2 regions of the Paenibacillus sp. FSL R10-2736 genome follow, and region 1 is predicted to be linked to the other one. Evidence: predicted binding sites of a transcription regulator. Region 1 holds the regulator's gene; the other holds the start of a gene.

Region 1 (3,114 bases):
TTTGGAGAGACGATTCTGCAGCCGGACGGAACACTGGACCGGGCGAGGCTGGGGGAGATGGTTTTCCGGGATCCGGAAGCACTTCAGACCTTGAACAATCTGACACATCCGGCGATCCGCACAGAAATTAAGGACCGTATGTATGCGTTAGATCAGGAAGATCCGCAGCGGCTGGTTATTGTTGATATTCCGCTGCTCTATGAATCACAGCTGGACAATTTATTCGATCAGATTATTGTGGTCTATGTGCCCCGCAGAGTCCAGTTGGCCCGGCTCATGGCGCGGAGCGGAATGACGCTGGAACAAGCCGAGAACCGGCTGAAGTCGCAGATGGACATCGAACTGAAGCGCAGGAAAGCCGACTATGTGATCGACAACAGCGGTGATCCCGGAGCTACGGAGCGGCAGGTTGCCGGCCTGTGGGACAGGCTGGGCCTCTCATGATGAAGTGGCTGCGCAAAAAAAGAGTACTGCTGCTGCTGTTTATCGGCTTTACAGCGATCCTGTTCCTGAGCACCAATTGGATGTCGTGGTTTTATCCGATACATTATAAAGATGAGATCCGCAAACACAGCCTTACTTATGAGATGGACCCGTTCCTGGTGGCGTCAATTATCCGCGTTGAGACCAATTTCAAGACCGGACGCGAATCCAAAAAGGGTGCACTCGGACTGATGCAGCTGATGCCGGATACCGCCAAGTGGGCGCTGGAAAAGGCCAAGCTTCCCGAAGTGTCTCTTGAGCGGCTAAAAGAAGAGCCATCCTCCAATATCGAACTGGGCACCTGGTATTTGTCTACGCTTTCGCGGCAGTTTGACGGCAACCGCACAGCGGTTATAGCGGCCTATAATGCGGGCCCCGGCAAAGTGCAGAGCTGGCTGGATGAAGGCCGGTGGGACGGAACAGAAGCATCTGTGAAGGACATCCCGTTCGGAGAGACCCGTCACTACGTACAGCGTGTTATCTATTATTATGACCAATACACGGAGCTCTACAGTGAATTCTGAGGCTCTGCTTTAAATATTGCGTTTGTGCCGACATAAAAAGAAGCATCAAACGGCCCGGAGGCCGTTCAATACTTCTTTAGGCAAGCTTATGGAGACAGGTTATTTGTATTGACCTGCCAATTGCTGTTCAGCCAGGGTTACAAGACGTTTAGTGATGTAACCACCGATCGAACCGTTTTCGTAAGAAGTTTTATTGCCTTGGTATCCATCTGGGGAGAGGGTGATACCTAGTTCTTGGGCAACTTCGAATTTCAGTTGTTCCAAGGCACCGCGTGAATTTGGAGCTACCAGGTTATTGGAGCTGTTGTTTTGGCTCATTGCTGTTCACCTCCTATCGGTTGGTAACTGTATTATGTGCCGGACTTGCCATATTCATAACAACAAATAAACGGTGATTTCTGGAAATTAACATAAGCCCCGTGTAGCCTGGTTTTTCAGGAGCGGGGCATACCCATTCTTACTATGAGGAAGTGATGAAGCTTATGAAATGCCCTTACTGTGATCACACCAATACCAAAGTGCTTGACTCCCGTCCAGCCAATGAGAATAAGTCCATCCGCCGCAGGCGCGAATGCGAACTGTGCAGCCGCCGCTTCACCACCTTCGAAATGATTGAAGAGACCCCGCTGATTGTCATCAAAAAAGACGGCAGCCGCGAAGAGTTCAGCCGTGACAAAATCCTCCGTGGCCTCATCCGCGCCTGTGAGAAACGTCCCGTTTCCGTAGAGCGTCTGGAAGTCATCGTATCCGAGGTTGAGAAAAGCCTGCGCGGCATCGCCCTGGCCGAGATCGAGAGCCGCCAGATCGGCGAGCTGGTCATGGAGCAGCTCTATCCTGTAGATGAGGTAGCTTACGTTCGCTTCGCGTCCGTGTACCGCCAGTTCAAGGACATCAACATGTTTATGAAGGAACTGAAGGGACTGCTCTCTAAGGGTACTGAGGAGCTGGACGGGCTGTAGGAGGCTTTGTGAAGAGGTAATGTGCCATTCCTGGCATAAAGGGGCTAGCCTTGATATTGTGAGGCTGGCCTCTGTGTGAAGCGCCTCTGCATAGAAATTAATTAATTTTATAAAAGTGTTGACACTGATGCTGAATTTCTGTATTATATAGAAGTCGCCTACGAAACATAACAACTTGAAAGCGACTTGAGCGAACCGCTCAAAATGGATTTCAGAATACATAATGTGATTCGAAATCAAGCGTATGGGGAATTAGCTCAGCTGGGAGAGCGCATCGCTGGCAGCGATGAGGTCAGGGGTTCGAGCCCCCTATTCTCCACCATACTACGGACTCTTAGCTCAGTTGGTAGAGCAGTAGACTCTTAATCTATTTGTCCAGGGTTCGAGCCCCTGAGAGTCCATCACAGAAGAAACGGCAGAGATGCCGTTTTTTTGTTGTTTCTTCATACCATATATATAGCTGTAGACGGATATCGAAAATTATGTATTCGTTCTTATAGCATGTTCTTCCGGGGACTTTTATATAAATCAAGGGAGCATCTCTTCCCAGGCGGGTGATACTACACCTGTAATATCGAATGTTGAAACTAATTTCCCCAAAAAAGATGGTTGGTACATAGTTCCGAAGAACAGCGGCGAACTGGATGTTTCCGTAAATGCTACAAACGTTGAAACGATTCTTTTTTGGGCGGTCCCAACGGGCACAGAAGCTTGGGGAGAGAGAGAACTTGTCGGTTACGATATAAATGGAGAAGATGGTTGGAATCTAACCTGGAATATATCTGGGATGTCATTGCATCATCGAATTGCCATCCAAGCATTAGGGAGCGATGGGAGAACAATCACCGATGAAACGATACAAATTACTAACGAATAGATCACGATTGGATAACCCATTCATTTTCAAATTGCGATTTGATGAAGAAGGGGCTGGGGTGCACCAGCCTTTACTCAAGGATAGTTGTGCAGTGTACTCTTCGCGGCTAGTCATTGATTCTTTAAGAAGGGAGTAATTCCATGATCATTAATAATCAGGAATACCTTGTCAAAGGTTTAAACTACACGATCCGTTCAGCAGTGAAGGCAGATGCGAAGTCTCTGTCCGGGGTAAGGCTTCAGGTTGACGGGGAGACCGAGCATATGGACCG
Region 2 (3,114 bases), 370 kb from region 1:
ATGGTTCCAGTACTACCTGTAGGGGCCTGGGTAATCACTGTAACGTTGCGCATGCCGTGCTTACGGATGGATTCGCCTACTTCCGGATAGACCTCGGTGATATTACGCATGAAGCCGCTCTGCAGATATTTATCGGTATCAAAAGCCTGGAAAGATCCCTTCTCGCCAGCGATCTCAGCAGAAGCCAGATAAGCTTCGCGCGCCATGAAGCCGTAGAGCTTGTCCAGGAACTCCAGGGATTCCGGGCTGCCGTAACGGATATTCAGCTTGATCATCAGCTCAGCCAATCCCATTGTGCCGAGTCCTACGCGGCGTTCGAGCTTCTGGTTGGCTTCATTTTCCGGGAAATGATAAGGTGTCTTGTCGATGACATTGTCCAGGAAACGCACGGAATAGCGGGTCGTTGTCGCCAGATCCGCCCAGTCCACGTCATGATTCTCCGCATCGTAGAACTTGGAGAGGTTGACGGCCGACAGATTGCACACGCCCCAGCCCGGCAGACCCTGCTCACCGCATGGATTGGTGCAGATAATCGGGTTGAAATACCAGCTGTTGGACATCTGGTTGTAATATTCCATGAACACTACGCCCGGCTCAGCCGACTTCCAGGCCGATTCGATAATCGTATGCCACACATCGCGTGCTCTAACGGTACGGTAAGGAATGACGCGGCGGCCGTCTGCCTTCCATTTATCCAGATCGCCGTCCCAGATTGTATCGTAATCCGGATCGGTGGTATCCGGGAAGACCAGCTCCCAGTCCAGATCCTCTTTGACAGCTTTCATGAAGGCATTGCTCACGCATACCGACAGGTTGGCATTCGTTACCTGACCCATCGTCTGCTTCACGGTAATGAAGTCCACCACATCCGGATGCCAGTCATTGATCATCAGCATCAGCGCACCGCGGCGGCTTCCGCCTTGCTCAATCAGTCCGGTTGTATAACTGAAAAGACCGCCCCAGGACACTGAGCCGCTGGATGATCCGTTCACGCCTCTTACAATCGCGCGGCGCGGACGCAGCGAGGATAAGTTAATACCAACACCGCCGCCGCGGGCCATAATCTCGGTCATTTCGGACAGCGTCTGCATGATGCCTCCGCGGCTGTCTTTCGGGGAAGGTACAACATAACAGTTGAACAGCGTAAGCTCCTCGCTTGCTCCGGCACCTGCCGCAATCCGTCCGCCCGGTACCAGCTTCCAGTCATCAAGAATAGAGCGGAACTTGCCTGTCCACTCTTCCTGAAGCTCGGGAGTCTGCTCTACGGAAGCCATCGCTGCCGCAAGACGGTCCCACATTTCCTCCGGGGTCTTCTCAATATTCAGTGTCAGCTTCTCCACATCCGATTGCACGAGTTCACCGCTGCGGGTCTTCACCGTAACAATCCGGCCGGTGCGCTCAACAATCTCGCCAACCTCCTTGGTTGGGAATTTCGGATCATCCTTCGTCAGGACAAGCACTACATCGCCTACCTTGGCATTATTGCTGTCCGCGTCCTTCCAGGCATAACGGTCCAAAAATATTTTTTCACTCAGCCCCTCAAGACGCTGCTTGCGTTCCACTGTACTCAATAGAAAAACCTCCCGGATGATTGATAGGTAATACTTCCGTTCCTTGGTGTGGGCTTAGACATTTTGTAACCCACAACAACAACTTCCGGCGCCTGAGTGGCCGCAGCCTGCATGTACAGCGGAAGTTCCTCTTGTCAATAACAAATAACCGCAAAAACCCGCGAATAATCAAAGTTTCAAGCTTTTGTAACAATATATTGTATACATCAGCTTTTCAACTATACCACATATTGTATCAGAGTTCTTTTTCCAAAAAAGCGGCCCATGGCGGGAATTTCGGAAAAACGGTAAAAGATAGTGGATTTTCTCCCTCTTTCTCGCTTTTTTACAGGTTCCAGATTGATAAGCTTCCGGGGCCGGAAGACAGATTCCGCCACGGATATTCAAGATCCGCCGAAGCCGCCGAAGCACCAGCAGCAGTACCGCCGCAAGGCTCCGGACGATACTCCACGGCAGCAGCCGGAGGATAGCAGGTTATGAAATCTCTCTTTTACGCGCATACTACTGCTACGCATTTCGATATGAAACCGCGCCGGAGGAGGCTGCAACATGACGCAATTATTCCGCAATTCCTTGCCGCAAGGGGGAAGTACGCCTGCCCCGCTGCTGCCTGTTCCTCTGTCCTTTGAGCGTAACTGGCTGCAGGACCTGGAGTCGAAGCTCGATAAAGGCGGACCCTGGGGAGACTGGAGATTATCCCGGCTGGCCATACAAGGAGAGCAATCGGGACTCGTTACGAGCTTCGATGAGCTGCAGTGTCTGAAACATCTGTCCGGGTTATCCCCACTCCCCCACCAGCTGGATACCGCCCATAAGGTGCTGTTTGAAATGTCAGGCCGGGCCATTCTGGCAGACGAAGTAGGGCTAGGCAAGACGATAGAAGCCGGACTGATTCTCAAGGAATATCTGGTGCGCGGGCTCGTAAGTAAAGTTCTGATCCTTGTCCCAGCGTCTCTTGTCCTGCAGTGGGTGCGCGAGCTGAACAGTAAATTCGGTATTTCAGCCGTGGCACAGAAGAAAGCTTACTCCTGGGGCAACGACATTGTTGTCGCCTCCATGGATACGGCGAAGCGTGATCCGCACAAGGAGATGCTGCTGAGCCAGGAATTCGACATGCTGATTATCGACGAGGCCCATAAGCTGAAGAATAAGAAATCAACGAACTATCTGTTCGTACAGCAGCTGCGCAAGAAGTACTGCCTGCTGCTCACCGCCACTCCCGTGCAGAATGATCTCGGCGAGCTGTTCAATCTGATCACATTACTGAAGCCGGGACAGCTCGGGAATCAGGGGGATTTTGCCACCAATTTCGTGGTCGATAAACGCCAGCCGAAGAACGAAGTCCAGCTGAGAGGCGAGCTCTCCAAGGTGATGATCCGCAACCGCCGCGGCGAGGGTCCCGTGAACTTCACGAAGCGCAAAGTGCGCAATATCCCGCTTACCCTCTCTTTAGAGGAGAAAGAATTATATGACGGCGTCACCGCCTTTGTCAAAGACCAATATCAGGAAGCGGGCGGCAATCTCAGCAGCATGCTCTCCCTGG

What was found. The regulator NrdR, encoded in region 1, represses ribonucleotide reductase genes. The targets are predictions, from matches to a motif close to AACACNATATATNGTGTT.
Region 2: NSQ73_RS19970 (adenosylcobalamin-dependent ribonucleoside-diphosphate reductase) is a predicted target of NrdR. The motif match lies at 1,758-1,775, and genes of this name have one in related genera.

Annotation. Positions count from the first base shown of each region.
Region 1 covers NZ_JBBOBN010000001.1:4,982,795-4,985,908, reverse strand. Annotated here, with positions in the region: gene coaE (dephospho-CoA kinase) at 1-444, shown strand, start outside; gene NSQ73_RS21515 (lytic transglycosylase domain-containing protein) at 444-1,007, shown strand; gene NSQ73_RS21510 (alpha/beta-type small acid-soluble spore protein) at 1,107-1,325, opposite strand; gene nrdR (transcriptional regulator NrdR) at 1,490-1,966, shown strand; tRNA gene NSQ73_RS21500 (tRNA-Ala) at 2,213-2,288, shown strand; tRNA gene NSQ73_RS21495 (tRNA-Lys) at 2,295-2,367, shown strand; gene NSQ73_RS21490 (GNAT family N-acetyltransferase) at 2,984-3,114, shown strand, end outside.
Region 2 covers NZ_JBBOBN010000001.1:4,616,686-4,619,799, forward strand. Annotated here, with positions in the region: gene NSQ73_RS19970 (adenosylcobalamin-dependent ribonucleoside-diphosphate reductase) at 1-1,571, opposite strand, end outside; gene NSQ73_RS19975 (DEAD/DEAH box helicase) at 2,121-3,114, shown strand, end outside.